Regions from separate parts of the Fretibacterium fastidiosum genome, predicted to be linked through region 1. Evidence: riboswitches for the same ligand, from Rfam matches in the RefSeq annotation. Region 1 holds a riboswitch; the other holds the start of a gene.

Region 1 (7,524 bases):
ATGGCCGTGTCCGTCACCACCGCGACGCCGCGCCGCAGGGCCTCGCGCCCCAGGGTCACCGCGCCTCGCGAGAACGCGAGCGTCCTCACGAAGTCGAAGTCCGCCGTCGCGTGGACGACGCGCTTCACCACGGGCAGCTCCTCCGCCGCTCCGCGCCATTCCCCCATCTCGCGCGCGATGATCTCCATGCTGGCGCGTTCGATCTCCTCAGGCCTCATGCCATCGTTCCCCCTTCTCCCAATCCCTCATAACCCGCAGGCCCCCAGCCCCGCCCGATGGGCCCCCGCACCACAGGACGATCATCCGAGCGGCAGAGCGGCCAGGAGAAGGCTCAACAGCACGAGCGGCAGCATCGTCCCCACGTTCCAGAACAGCATCGACCGCGCCAGGTCCGGCGGGAAGAGCCCGAAGTAGTACCCCGCGTTCTGCCGCACGGCGCGGGTGAGGATCCCCAGCCCGTTGCCCAGAAGGAGCGCGAAGACGGCCTGCGCCGGGCTCAGGTCCCCCGCCGCCAGGCCACCCCCCGCCAGCGACAGCGCCGCGGAGACGTGGGCGATGGACGCCGCCGCGACGGCCCAGCCCGCAAGCGGCAGGAACGTCCCCCCCATGAACCAGCGCTGGAACGCGCCCTCCAGCCAGGGGACCAGCGCGTAGGCCGCGGCGAAGAGCGCCCAGGCCAGGGGCAGCGTCCGCAGGAGCTTGGCGTGAAGGCCCTTCAACAGGCCCTCGCGCCGCGCCGCCCCCCCCCCCGCCGTCTCCTCGTCCGGCCCCGCCTCGCAGCCCCCGCCCCGGCGCAGGAGGACCAGGGCCAGCGCAAAACGGGCCGCGCTCCGCAGGAGGAGCACGACCGCAAAGACGGCGCCCGCGCCCCCCGCCATGGAGGCGCAGAGCGCGAACGTCGCCGGCCAGCGCCGCAGGTAGGCGGGGAATGCCAGGGCGAGCGTGCCCCAAAGCGCCGCCCTTCGGTCCAGCCGCCCCTCGTCCAGTGCGGAGGCCAGGATGGCCGCGCCCGCCCTGGACGAGCCGAGGCTGACGGTGAGGGACAGGCCCACCAGCGGCCCGATCCCGTGCCGCCGCAGCCAGGGCGTGAGGCGCGCCATCAGCCGGTCCGCCAGCCCCCAGCGCAGCACGGCTCCGCCGATGGCGAGCCCCAGCAGGATGTCCGCCGTCAGCCACACCTCGCCCTCGAGGAGCCCCGCCAGGTTCATTCCGCCGCCCGGAGCCTCCAGAGCAGCAGCACCGACAGGTACTCCTTCGCCGGGGCGACGGCCTCGGCGCCGCAGAGGACGCACTCCTCCGGCAACCCCGCCCGATCCACCCGGATCGTCTCGCGCCACGGGCCGGACCGCGCCACCAGGCCGGCCAGCTCCTCCCCCAGGGCGCTCGGCTTGTAGAGCGCCGCGGCGTCCGCAGCCCTGAGCGCCGCCTCGATCCTGGAGGGCTCCGCCGTGCCAGGGACGACGCAGAGGACCTCCTCGCCCAGCGCCAGGAAGCGCCGAGCGCAGGACGCGGCCAGCGAGTGAGCCGAGACGCCGGGGACCAGCTGCAACTCCAGGTCCGGCACGAGTTCCCGCCAGACGCCGTACAGGTAGGCCCCCGTGGCGTAGAGCGCGGAGTCCCCGATCACGGGCAGGGCAACGGTTCGGGCGCCCTGCCAACGGGGCCGAAGCCCCTCCAGCTGGGCCCGCAGCTCCGCGTCGCGCCGCGCCGCGTCGTAGACCATGGGAAAGACGATCGGCACGGGGTCAAAGGCGCCCCCCAGCCGCTCCGCCAGCGCCCCTTCCGCCACGCCGGGCCTTCCGGCCCCTGAGCGGGGCACCAGCACCAGGTCCGCTTCCTGAACGGCCCCCAGCGCCCCCACCGTCACGTGGTCCACGCCTCCGGGGCCGACGCCGACGACGATGAGCTTCATCGGGCCGCTTCCCCGTAGAGGACGTCCATCAGGAGCCGTCCGCCCCGCTCCAGCCCCAGGAGGGAGGGCCGGCTCAGGAGGTTTTCCGGCATGGCCGCCAGGCGGGTGCGCTCCAGGGCTCCGGCCCAGCGCCGGGCCCGCACCGCCTCCAGCGTCGAGGCGTTCATCGCGCCCTGCTGGACGAGGTAGACGTCCAGCCCATCCTCCAGGAGCTTCAGCACCCGCTCAAGCCCCCAGGGGGCCAGTGCGCTGCCCTCGCGAATGGGTTCCGCCTCCCGCGCCGCGTTCTCGCCCCCGGCCAGCTCGATGAGGTGCGCCGCCCAGGAGCCCGGCGCGCAGGTGTGCAGCTCGCGCGCCGTGGCCTCCAGGAAGACGCGCGGCACCCTCCCTCCGGCGGCCTCCCGCCTCGCAGCAGCCTCCTGCCGGATCGCCGCCCTGGTCGCCTCAAGCCGCTCCACGCCCGATTCGGGGTCCAGGCCGAGGATGCCGGCCAACGTCCGCAGGTAGTCCGCAAAGCCGTCCCAGGAGGGTGGGTCGATGGACTCCACCCGGACGCCCGCCCGCTGCAGCACGTCCGCGAGGCCGGGGTTCGCGCGCTGCGTCAGGCCCCGCATCAGGACGACGTCCGGCGAGAGCGCCAGGATGGCCTCAGCCCCCGTCTGCTTGGAGAAGCGCGGGAGGTTCGGGAGAAGGTCCGCGTCGTCGTTCTCCGACAACCCCACCAGCGACTCCGCCCCGCCGAGGGCCACCGCGTTGTCCGAGTGCCCCGGATAGAGCGAAACGACGCGAAGGGCCAGCGCAGGCGCAGCGAGGCCGGGGGAAAGAACAAGGGTTAACATCAGGAAAAAGAACAGCAGGGACCGTGTCATCACTCGCAGAGAGCGCGCCACATCACGTCCCCCCTTTCTGATCGGTAAGATAGAAACGGCGCGCCGTAGAGGGACTCCAGGACGCGCCCGTCCAGGGCCTCGACGGGCCCCTGAGAGCAGAACCGCCCTTCCTTCAGGGCCAGGTAGTCGTCGATGAAGGGAAGCGCTGCATTGACGTCGTGTACCGCGGCGGCCACCGTCCGCCCCTCCCGCGCCAGCTCGCGCAGCAGGCCCAGGACGCGAGCCGCCTGATGGGGGTCCAGGGCCGAGGTGGGTTCGTCCAGCAGCAGCACGGGGGGGTCCTGGACCAGCGCGCAGGCCAGGACCACCCGCTGCGCTTCGCCGCCCGACAGCGACGTCACGTCGCGCGACAGGAGGGAGCGCACCCCCACGCGCTCCGCCGCAGCCTCGATGAGCGCCTCGTCCTCCGCGTTCAGGGGTCGGGCGGGGAACCCGCGGTGGGGCAGTCGCCCCATCCCGATGACCTCCCAGACGGAGAAGGGGTAGAGCGGGCGAAAGTGCTGCGGCACGACGCCCACCAGCCGCCCGAACTGCCGCCGGGAGACGCCCCGCACCTCGCGCCCCAGGAGCGTCAACCCGCCGCCGTAGGGCAGGAGGCCGGCCATCGTGCGCAGGAGCGTGCTCTTGCCGCTGCCGTTGGGGCCGATCAGCGCGGTGAACCGCCCCGAAGGCAGGTCCGCGGTGAGGCCCCGCAGGACCCTCCGGTCCCCGTAGCCGGCGGTCAGGTCCGCGAGGCGAAAGCAGGCGGCGCTCATGACCGCCGCCCCCGCCGGATCAGGAGCCAGCAGAAGAAGGGCCCGCCAATCAGCGCGGTGAGCACGCCGACGGGCAGCTCCCCAAGGGCCTGAGCCACGCCGTCCGCCGCCGCCAGCAGGCAGCCTCCGGCCAGGAAGGAGAGCAGGATCAGCGGCCGGTGCGCCGGGCCGACGGCCAGCCGCAGCAGGTGCGGCACCACGAGGCCCACGAAGCCGATGATGCCGAAGAAGCTCACCGAGGCCGCAGCGCCCAGGGAGGCCGCCAGGAGCAGAAGGCACCGGAGGCGCCTCTCGTTGACGCCCAGCATCGCGCCCCGGCCGGAGCCCAGGGACATGGCGTCCAGCATGGGGGCACAGAAGAGCCCCGACGCCAGCACCAGGGCCGCCGCGCCCCACACGGCCGCGCCGCCGGAGGCTCCGGCCCCCGAAAAGCTCCCCATCATCCACAGGACGATCGCGCCCAGCTTGTCGTCCGCCACCGCCTTGACGAACGTCACTCCCGCGGACAGCACCGCGTTGGCGACGATGCCCGCCAGCACCAACTGCCCTCCGCCCGCCCGCCAGGCGATGAGCCCCACGAGGCACAGGGCCCCCACGGCCCCCGCGAAGGCCGCGGGGATCACTGCCGCGGTGCCCAACAGGAGCCCCAGCGCCCCGCCGAAGGCCGCCCCGGCGGCGATGCCCAGCGTGTAGGGCTCCGCCAGGGGGTTCGCGAGGATGCCCTGCAGGAGCGCGCCGGAAACGCTGAGCAATCCGCCCGTCCCCACCGCCGCAAACAGGCGGGGCAGCCGCACGGAGCGGATCACGAGCGCCTCCGGCAGGGAGGCCTCCGCCTCCGGCAGGCGCGGGGACAGCAGATACAGCACGCGGGGAAGCGGGATATCCCACTCCCCCAGCGTGACGCGCCACACGACCGCACAGGCAAGAGCGAGGAGAAGCGCCCCGCCGACGGCCCAGGCCCTGCGGCTCTGCGCCTTGCGGCAGGCCGCGATCTCAGTCATCGAGGAAACGCGCCCGCGCTACATCATCTCGCGGATGCGCTCGACGAAGCTCTTCGCGATGTTCTCGTCCTGACCCAGTCCAACCAGGTAGGGTGTGACGTCCTTGTAGCCCGCCTTCTTCAGCACGTTCAGCCAGGACTCCTCGTCGTCCGCGCCAGCCAGGTCGTTGTTGGCGTGGTCGCCCGCCACGATCATCAGCGGGGAGATCACCAGCTTGCGGATGTCCTTGTGGCGCTTAAGCGCGCGGATGACGTCCTCCACCTTGGGCTCGGCCTCCACGGTGCCGAGGAAGAAGCGACCGTAGGCGACCTTGTCGAGGGAGAACTGCAGCTGGCTGTACATGGCGTGGGCGATGTGCTCCGGCGTGCCGTGCCCCATGAGGACGATGGCCGTCCCTTTGTCCTTCAGCTGCTTCTCAAAGCGGGTCATCAGGAGCTTGGCCATCTTGTCGCAGTCCTCCACGCCGTTCAGGCAGGGGGCTCCAAGGGCGATCTTCTTGAAGCCGTACTTGCCCTTCAGGGACGCAAAGGCGTCCACGACGTTCTGCATCTCGTCGTACTCCTCGCCGGGGATGATGTGCGTCGGCATGACGTACACGTGGGTGAAGCCCTCGTCGTTCATCGCGGCAAGCGCCTGAACCGGCGTCGGCACGACCTCGTTGCGCTCGCGGGCGATCTTGCGGCGGATGATGTTCGACGTGAAGGCGAGGCGGACCTCCGCGTCGGGGAAGGCCTTCTTCGCCGCCTCCACCAGGTTGTCGATGGCGGGACGGGCCTCCGGCATGGACGTGCCGAAGGACGACACCAGGATCCCCATCTTGTCGGGCTTCGCGTCGCCGTGGGCGGACCATGCCGGGGAAGCAGAAAGCAGCGCCGCAGCGACCAGCATTACACAGACAAACTTGTTCATGACACATACCTCCATCGTGATAAGGATACCCCTGCCCTCGCAGGGTAGAGCACAGCCTGGTGAAAAGGCGTGAAAAAAGGAGGCTCGGCATCGCGCCGGGCCTCCTTCGCCGTATGCGGTTCGCAGTCTGCGTCCTGCAGCAGCACCGGAGGGTTGCCCACGCAAATGCCCATCGGTCCTCGCGCAGGGTCAATATCCTGACTTCCCCTCCTCCTCGTCCGCGCCCTTCCCGAAGGGGTTTCCCCTTCAGTGGGCCTTGCCTGCGGATTCGTCCGGGTCACAGTGGCGGGGCCGCGCGGGTCTTGCACCCGCTTCCTGGCCCTGCGACGCCTTATTTAAGGCTATTTAAGCACATTGCTCCACCGCTGTCAAATCCCCGCGGGGCCCAATCCCGCAGGAACGTGAAGCGCGGGCAAAGCAGGGGGCCAACAATCAGTTGTCCATCCCCCGCCGCAGTGCCTCCACCTCGCCGAGGGATAGCCCGGTGAAGTCAACGACCTGCTCCAGCGGGACGCCTCGCACCAGCATCCGCCGCGCCGTGGCGGCGATGCCCCTTGCCTCTCCAAGCTTTATGCCTCTCGCCTCTCCAAGCTGAATGCCCTCCGTCCTGCCAAGACGTATGCCCCTGGCCTCCACCTTATCCAAAACGCTCAGCATGGTAACGCTCTCCCCCTCCCTGAATTGATTCTGCGCATCCTCAAATCGATGGTCCCGCGTCAGTGCAGACAACAGCTTCAGCACTCCGTCCACGTGCTCGACAACCCGACGGGAAGGAACGTAATCCCGCTTCCTCCTCATCTGCACAAAGTAGTCCGCCACTATCCTGAAGTCGCTCGTGAAACGCTCCACCTGCTCGTCCGTCAGAAAGGATATCTCGAAGAGATTCACCCTGTGATCACTCACAAACGGCTTCATTTCATCGGGAACCCGGACCCTCTCATAGAGCGACCGAGGCCCCGTCCAGGGCTCTTCGCCAAAGTAAAGGACCAACGTCACCACGGGGTAGAGGCCGCCTTTTTCAGACAGCTGGTTGCGGTAATCCGCCCCCTCGTATCCCAGCACCCGAAGCGGCATGTCCCTGTCGATCCGGGTTTGATTCTCAAAGCCGATCAGCGAGATGACGATCCCTTCCGGAGCCCACAGCTTGGAGACGTCCCGTTCCTGCTCGCGGAGTTTGCCGTCCGCCTTGTACTGGGTGCGCGCCTGCGTATCACGCAGGTCGTCGGGGAGAATCCGCCTCTCTCCGTTGAAGAGCAGCACGTTCACGATGTCCGCAAAAACGTCATTGTAGGACTCAAGGTGCCGTTCCGTGATGTCCTTCTCAGGCATCCCCCGACCTCCTGTCGCCTATGTTGTCTTCATTATAGCAAAGTCGGGCCGTCAGCCCAAAACGCAGCGCCGGAGGCGGTGCTGCGGCATCGTTCGCCTGCACCGGCCCTCCAGGTCCAGTGCAAGCGAGCCGCCCTTCTTGCCCTCGCCAGGTTTCTTGCCGTCATCAGGCTTCTTTCCGTAAAAGGACGTGGCCTTCCCGGTGTTGGACCTGGACACCAAACCATACTGTTTGATGGTGCCCGTGACATTCCATACCGTACAGAACCACCAGAACCACGAATCCGGTTTCACAGCCACGTCGTTCGAGACCCGGACGTTCACCAGACGATCGTTCCCCGATGGCGTCATCTCCGTCGGTGTCAACGTCAATAACGGGTGCGCTTGAAAAAATCAGCCCATTCAAGGCCAAATCGACGATCATCCCCACGCGGCCTGAGGCTTGAATCCCAGCGCTGGCCCTCTGAGGGTCAAGCGGTCCCCGCCCCAATCGTCAACCACGCAGAACCGCGGCGCGACACAATATTTACCCCCGCATCAACATCAACGGTCACCAAAGCACCCTCGATAAACGCCTTGTCGCCGACCGATGGCGGACCATCTTAAGGAAGCCAGTTGTCAGGGGTACTCCACTTTGTGTCGCCTCCAACGCCCTTCCACGTATCAATCTTCGCCAACGCGGTCCCGGCAAGGCTCAGAGCGAAGGCCGCCGCCAGCGCCGCCACGCC
Region 2 (7,524 bases), 1.2 Mb from region 1:
GGACCTCCTCGCGAAGATCATAGGCCGCTGAAGCCCGTTTGACAAAGGGGACGGGCCGTGCTATCGTTCAATAGACCCCCACGGGGAGGGGGTGTTATGGACGTCCTGAGCCTCATCTCCGGGCGTCCGGACGGTGAGTTGCAATAGGTTCTCGAGGAGGGATCCCGATGAAGAGGGAATCGTACGACGTTACGGGCATGAGCTGTGCGGCCTGCTCTGCCCGCGTGGAGAAGAGCGTGGCGGCGCTGCCGGGCGTCGAAGAGGTTGCCGTCAACCTGTTGAAGAACGGCATGACCGTCCGCTACGACGAGGGGGTGCTTTCCTCCGCCGACGTCGTGGCCGCGGTGGTGAAGGCGGGGTACGGGGCCAGCCTCCGCGGCGGCGCGGGGGAGAGGAGAGAGGCGCGCGGGCCAGCGCAGGACGTCGCCCTCCAGGAGTACCTGGGGCTCAGGACGCGCCTCGTGGCCTCGCTCGTCTTCGCCCTCCCGCTGTCCTACCTGTCCATGGGGCGCATGATGGGCTGGCCCATGCCGTCCTGTTTCCTGGGCGTGGAGAACGCGCTGGTCTTTGCCCTGACGCTCCTTCTGTTGGCTTTGCCGGTGGCCTTCATCAACTTCAAGTTCTTTCGAGTGGGCTTCGGCGCGCTGGCCCACGGCTCCCCGAACATGGACTCCCTGATCGCCCTCGGCAGCAGCGCGGCCCTGGTGTACGGCGTGTACGCCATCTATCGCATGGCCTGGGCCGCGGGACGCGGGGACGCGGCGACGGTCTCCCGCTTCTCCATGGACCTCTACATCGAGTCGGCCGGGATGATCCTGACCCTCATCACGCTCGGCAAGTTCTTCGAAGCGCGGGCCAAACGCCGAACGTCGGACGCCATCACGCGCCTGATGGACCTGGCTCCCCGGACGGCGGTGGTGGAGCGGGACGGGGCGGAGGTGGAGATCCCGATCGAGGAGCTGGAGAGGGGGGAGATCGCCGTCGTCAAGTCCGGACAGGCCATCCCCGCGGACGGCGTGCTGACGGAGGGCGCCGCCGCGGTGGACGAGTCCGCGATCACGGGCGAGAGCATCCCTGTGGACAAGGTCCCCGGAGACCGCCTGGTCGGCGCGACGACGGTGCGCGGCGGCTGGCTGAAGATGCGGGTCACGGGTGTCGGCGAGGAGACGACCCTGGCGCAGATCGTCCGCCTGGTGGACGAGGCCACGAGCTCCAAAGCCCCCATCGCCAAGATGGCGGATCGGGTCAGCGGCGTCTTCGTGCCCATCGTGATCGCCATCGCCCTTGCGACGGGCGCGATATGGCTCCTGGCGGGACGCGGCGTGGAGTTCGCCCTCTCCATGGCCATCTCCGTGCTGGTGATCTCCTGTCCCTGCGCGCTGGGGCTGGCGACGCCCACGGCCGTCATGGTGGGCACGGGGCGGGGCGCGGCCAGCGGCATCCTCATCAAGTCGGCCGAGGCCCTCGAGCGGCTCCACGACATCGACACGGTGGTGCTGGACAAGACGGGCACCATCACTCAGGGGACGCCGGTCGTGACGGACGTCCTGTGTCCCGCGATGGATCAGCGGGAGTTCCTGAGGGCTGCCGCGTCCCTTGAGAGCCGATCGGAGCATCCCCTGGCCGCTGCCGTCACCGCGCGGGCGGAGGCGGAGGGCTTGGAGCTCCTGTCCGTGGAGGACTTTGCCCAGGAGGCCGGAGCGGGGGTCCGCGGTGTCGTGGGAGGGCGCGAGTGGCGCGCGGGGAACCGCAGGGTCCTGGAGGCGGCGGGCCTTTACGACGAGCGCGCGAAGGAGCTGGAGCAGAAGCTGGCGGACGAGGGAAGCACCCCGATGTTCTTCGTGACGGAGGGGCGGCTGGCGGGGGTGATCGCGGCGGCGGACGTCGTGAAGCCCACCAGCCGTCAGGCCGTAGGCGAGCTGCGCCGCATGGGGCTCCGGGTCGCGATGCTGACGGGGGACAACCGGCGCACGGCCTGCGCCATTCAGCGTCAGGTGGGGCTGGACGAGGTCACGGCGGAGGTGCTGCCCCAGGATAAGGAGGGGGAGGTGCGCCGCCTGCAGGAGGCGGGGCGGAAGGTGGCCATGGTGGGGGACGGCATCAACGACGCTCCGGCCCTGGCCAGGGCCGACGTGGGCATCGCCATCGGGGCGGGCACGGACGTGGCCATCGAGTCCGCGGACCTGGTGCTGATGCGCAGCAGCCTGATGGACGTGGCGGGGGCCATCCAGCTCGGCCACGCCGTCATCCGCAACATAAAGCAGAACCTGTTCTGGGCGCTGTTCTACAACGCCCTCTGCATCCCCGTCGCGGCGGGCGTGCTCTACCCCCTGTGGGAGGTGAAGCTCAGCCCCATGCTGGGGGCGCTGGCCATGAGCTTCAGCTCCGTGTTCGTGGTGTCCAACGCGCTGCGCCTGCGCCGCTTCAGGCCGAGTTACGCCTCGGCGGACCCGATCGTGGAAGCGTCGGGCGCCGCGGAGGGAGACGAGGGTAAGGGGGTGATGAAGGTGAAGAAGCTGCTGCATGTGGAGGGCATGATGTGCCAGAACTGCGTGAAGCACGTCAGGACTGCGCTGTCGCAGGTGTCCGGCGTGTCCGGCGTGGAGGTCAGCCTTGAGGACCGGACGGCGCTCGTGACCCTTTCCGGGGACGTGGCGGACGCGGTCCTGACGAAGGCCGTCACGGACGCGGGCTACGAGGTGAAGTCCGTCGAAGCCGCGTAGGGCGGAGCCCTGCGGGTTGATGCAGGGGCCGGGGCCTGAGGGTTCCGGCCCTTTTTGAGTGCCTCAATCCATGGGTAAGAAAAGAAACGGCGATTGTTCAACATCGATACAAAAGCGTCCTTCGTTTCTGAAATTCTTTGGTCTGTTCGCCTAAAAAATTTGACAAACTCCACCCGGTTGAGTTAAACTGGGGGCCAAGTCACGAAGTGCGTTCTTTTTCACCGTTTCACTCGTGAGCTCCTTAGGGGGTTCGCACTTGATTGTCGATACCTGCGTTTGATGGACGGGAAGCCCGGTGAAAATCCGGCGCGGGACCCGCCACTGTGTGCCGGACGAGGTCGCGCAACCACTGGGTTCCGTTTTCCGGGAAGGGCGATTCGAGGATGAAGGCGAGTCAGGAGACCGGTCATTCGCGGGGAGAGGGATAGCCTTACGAGGATCTGAGGCTGTCCGTAAAATGGGTCTGTGCCCATTTTACGGACAGCCTTTTTTTGCGTTTCGAGTTCGAGCGATGTCGGGCAGTACGCTGGGGGGCTTATGGGAGGAGGTGTATCGCATCCGAGAGATTAAGTGCGCTGCGGTTGAGGCAGGGGACCCGTAAGGGCGATTGAGCTTGGAGATGGAAAGAGGGAAGACTATGGACAAGAATATTGATGCCGCCGGGAATTTCGATAACCTTCAGACCGTTGAGGAAGAATTTTTGGGGGAGCCCGGAGGAGGGAAGAAGGAGCCCGGAAGCCGGACTCCGCGGAAGGCCAACCTTATCGAGGCGCTGTTTACCTTCGGCTTTCTCATCGTCGTGATGTCGGTGAGCATTATCAAGTTCAAACTGGACCCGCATATCCCCATGTTCGTCGGCGTCATCGCGGCCGCGGTTATGGGACTGTGGTTGGGCTACAAGTGGGAGTCCCTCGAAAACGCGATGATCAAGGGGATATCTCAGGCCATGCAGTCGATCATCATCCTGGCCATCATCGGTATGCTCATCGGCGTATGGATCGTGTCGGGCGTCGTCCCCTCGATGATCCTTTACGGGCTGAAGCTGCTGTCCCCTCAACTCTTCCTGCCGGCGGCGGTCCTGATCTGCTCCATCACGTCCCTGGCGACGGGGACCTCGTGGGGGACCGCGGGGACCATGGGGGTCGCGCTCATGGGGATCGCCGTCGGGCTCGAGATCCCGCTTCCCCTGGCGGCGGGCGCAGTGATCTCCGGGGCGTACTTCGGCGACAAGATGTCCCCGCTCTCCGACACCACGAACCTGGCCCCCGCGATGGCGGGGACGGATGTCTTCACTCACGTGAAGGCGATGATCCCCACCACGGTGGTGGCCTACCTCGCCGCTCTGGGGCTGTTCGCCTATATGGGCATGGGCTATGGGGGCACCGAGACCAGCCTGGAGAGCATCAAGCTCATTCAGGACGGAATCCTGTCCCAGTTCAAGGTCAGTCCCGTCCTCCTGATCCCGCCGGCGCTGGTCATCGTCCTGGTGGCGATGAAGATGCCTGCCATACCGGGTATCGTCATCGGGCTTCTGACCGCCGCGTTCCTGGCCCCCATCTATCAGGGGGCTTCCCTTGGAGATATCCTGAAGTGCGCGCATTACGGGTACGTCAGCGAGACCGGCGTTGAGGTCATCGACACGCTCTTCACCAAGGGCGGGCTGGAGGGGATGCTCTTCTCGATCTCCCTGACGATCATCGCCATGATGTTCGGTGGGATCATGGAGGAGACGGGCCAGCTGGAGACGATAGTGAACGCCGTCCTGTTCCGGCTGAAGAGCTATGCGGGCCTCATCGTCTCCACGGAGGTGACCTGCCTGTTCAGCAACATCACCATGCCGGAGCAGTACATCTCCATCGTGATACCGGGCCGCATGTACGCTCAATCCTACCGGGAACGAGGACTGCACCCGTCCCAGCTCTCCAGCACTCTGGAGGGCATGGGCACCGTCTCGGGCGCCCTGATCCCGTGGAACACCTGCGGCGCCTTTATGAGCAATGCCCTGGGCGTGCCGACGGCCCTTTATTTCAAGTACTGCTTCTTCAACCTGTTCATGCCCCTCGTCGTGGCCGTGTTCGCCTTCTTGAAGTTTAACGTCCGCTACATGACGGAGGAGGAGAAGGCTCAGCTGGCGGAAACGGGGCGCTGCTGAGGGCGCGTTTTCCCCCATCCTGCGGGATAGGGACTGAAGTTCAGAGGATCGTATTTCCCGCTGCGCGTGAAGCCGGGCCTCGCTCAGCCCGGCGCCCTGTGCGGATAGGGTTTTTGTGTGGCTGCGTGTATTTTTGTTTGTGGTTTTATAATCAATTTGAGTTAAATTTGTAGTGAGGAGGCGTTTTCATGAGGGATATCCGTGTGATGATATGGGGATTTGGCGCGATGGGGAGCGGGATCGCGCGAATGCTTCTGAAGAAGACGGGCGTTGAGATTGTGGGGGTTGTGGTGGGGCGCAAGCACCTCCACGGAACGGACGTCTACCAGTACCTGGGGGAGGAGCGGGGGAGCCGTCCGGAGCTTTTGTTCGGCGGCACGGAGCTCATCCGAAACGGCGCGTGCGACGTGGTGCTGTTGGGGACGGACTCCTTCACCAGGAGCGCGTTCGAGAAGGTCAAGCTCTGCGTGGAGCACGGCCTGAACGTCATCACGACGGCGGAGGAGATGGCCTGGCCGTGGGCTCAGGAGCCGGAGCTGTCGCTCGAGATCGACCGTCTGGCGCGCCAGCACGGGGTGACGGTCTTTGGGACGGGGATCAACCCTGGTTTTGTGCTGGACCTGCTGATCCTGGCCATCACGGGGACCTGCGAGGACGTGAAGTCCATCGAGGCGGCGCGCATCAACGACCTCTCGCCCTTCGGCGGGGCGGTGATGCACGAGCAGGGCGTGGGGATCACGCCGGAAGAGTTCAAGAGGCGCCTTGCGGCCAACGACCTGGCGGGGCACGTGGGCTTTCCGGAGTCCATCTCGGCCATCGCCGCGGGCCTGGGCGTCGAGATCACCAAGATCGAGCAGACGAAGGACCCCATCATCTCGAAGGTACACCGCGAGACGCCCTACGCCAAGGTCGAGCCGGGGAACCTGGCGGGCATCCGTCAGCAGGGCTGGGGGAGGACGGCCGACGGCCGGGCGTTCATCCACCTGGACCACCCGCAGCAGGTTCGTCCGGAGGCCGAGGGCATCGAGACGGGGGACTACATCACCATCGACGCGGGCGGCTACACGCTGAAGTTTTCCGGCAAGCCGGAGATGCCGGGCGGCATCGGCACGATCGCGATGGTCGTGAACATGATCCCACAGGTGCTGAACGCGCCCGCGGGGCTGACCGACCTTCTGGAGCTCCCGATCCCGCACGCGATCCTGGGCGACATGAACCGGTTCGTCCACGAGCTGCGGGAGGAGCGCCGGGTCTACCACAAGGGGGACTGCGTCGTGCTGCACATTGAGCTGCTCCCTGCAGGGGAGCGGGCCGCGGGCGTCCCGGAGGACACCGCCGCGCTGCCGCTCGAGATGTGGGTCAAGGGGGAGCTCCTGGCGGAGAGCGCCCACACCGGCGAGTCCGTGCGGGTCCGGACGGCGATCGGGCGCGAGGTGGAGGGCACGCTCACCAACTGCGACCCGGGCTATCGGCACGACTTCGGAAGCTACGTCCCGGAGCTGGCGCAGGTGCATCGGCAGGTTGTGGATATCCTTAGCGGAAAGGGGGCCTGCTGAGATGGGCGGCAGGAGCTATGAGGCCGTAATGGCGCGCAAGAGCGAGATCGTCAAGGCGGCGGTCGGGATCGACTACTCGAAGTTCGAGGAGCCGGGAGGGCGCTTCGACTACGAGCGGATGATGCGGGAGGCGGTCCCCCACAGCCTCGAGGAGATCGTCAAGATTCAGAGCGGGATGAGCGTTGGCGACACGAAGCTCCTGAGCCTCGACAACGTGACGGAGCTGGCCCGGAGGACGGCCGGGGGCGGGAAGGGTGCGCAGATCCTGGTGAAGGACGAGGCGCAGAACCTCTCCGGGAGCTTCAAGGCCCGGCGCGCGGCCCTGTCCGTCTACGAGGCGCACCGGATGGGGTACAAGGGCGTGGTCGCGGCCACGTCGGGCAACTATGGAGCGGCGGTGGCCTGCATGGCGGCGCGCCTCGGCCTGAAGTGCATCGTCGTCCAGGAGTGCTACGACAGCCGCCGCGTGGGGCAGCCGGAGATCCTGGAGAAGCAGCGGGCCTGCGAGGCGATGGGTGCCGAGGTGGTGCAGCTCACGGTGGGGCCGGAGCTCTTCTACGAGACGCTGATGCTGCTGGAGGACACGGGGTTCTACAACGCCTCGCTCTACACGCCGTCGGCCATCGCGGGCATCGAGACGCTGGGCTGGGAGATCGCCCAGCAGTGCCGCAGCCAGCTGGGTCGGGACCCGGACGTCGTCGTGGCCACGAACGCGGGCGGCGGCAACATCACCGGCACGGCCCGCGGGCTCCGGAAGGCTGGGGCGAAGTCCCAGGTCTACGCGGCGAGCGTGGACCTGTCGGGGCTGCACATGGCCTCGGACCACGACTTCAACCGCAAGTCCTTCACGACGGGCCACACGGGGTTCGGCGTGCCCTTCACGGTGCAGCCGGACCGGACGGACGTACCGCGCAACGCCGCGCGTCCGCTGCGCTACATGGACCGCTACCTTCTGGTGAAGGAGGGCGAGGTGTTCTACATGACGGAGGCCCTGGCCGCCTTGGAGGGGATGGAGCGGGGTCCTGCGGGCAACACCTCCCTGGCCGCGGCGTTCGCCCTCTCCATGACGCTGCCGTCGGACCAGGTCATCGTG

What was found. A riboswitch is a leader RNA that binds a small molecule or an ion and turns the genes downstream of it on or off. The one in region 1 is predicted to bind cobalamin.
Region 2: linked by a shared signal. The riboswitch ahead of nhaC (Na+/H+ antiporter NhaC) and the one ahead of ACK28C_RS05525 (sirohydrochlorin cobaltochelatase) in region 1 are both predicted to bind cobalamin.

Annotation. Positions count from the first base shown of each region.
Region 1 is NZ_OZ209244.1:1,291,132-1,298,655, reverse strand. Features, by position in the region: gene ACK28C_RS05555 (precorrin-8X methylmutase) at 1-218, opposite strand, end outside; gene ACK28C_RS05550 (hypothetical protein) at 300-1,208, opposite strand; gene ACK28C_RS05545 (precorrin-2 C(20)-methyltransferase) at 1,205-1,912, opposite strand; gene ACK28C_RS05540 (ABC transporter substrate-binding protein) at 1,909-2,751, opposite strand; gene ACK28C_RS05535 (ABC transporter ATP-binding protein) at 2,781-3,557, opposite strand; gene ACK28C_RS05530 (FecCD family ABC transporter permease) at 3,554-4,558, opposite strand; gene ACK28C_RS05525 (sirohydrochlorin cobaltochelatase) at 4,577-5,467, opposite strand; cobalamin riboswitch at 5,637-5,816, opposite strand; gene ACK28C_RS05520 (Rpn family recombination-promoting nuclease/putative transposase) at 5,900-6,796, opposite strand; gene ACK28C_RS05515 (hypothetical protein) at 6,848-7,168, opposite strand.
Region 2 is NZ_OZ209244.1:134,939-142,462, reverse strand. Features, by position in the region: gene ACK28C_RS00620 (metal-sensing transcriptional repressor) at 1-31, shown strand, start outside; gene ACK28C_RS00615 (heavy metal translocating P-type ATPase) at 168-2,723, shown strand; cobalamin riboswitch at 2,971-3,149, shown strand; gene nhaC (Na+/H+ antiporter NhaC) at 3,361-4,875, shown strand; gene ord (2,4-diaminopentanoate dehydrogenase) at 5,064-6,431, shown strand; gene ortB (2-amino-4-oxopentanoate thiolase subunit OrtB) at 6,433-7,524, shown strand, end outside.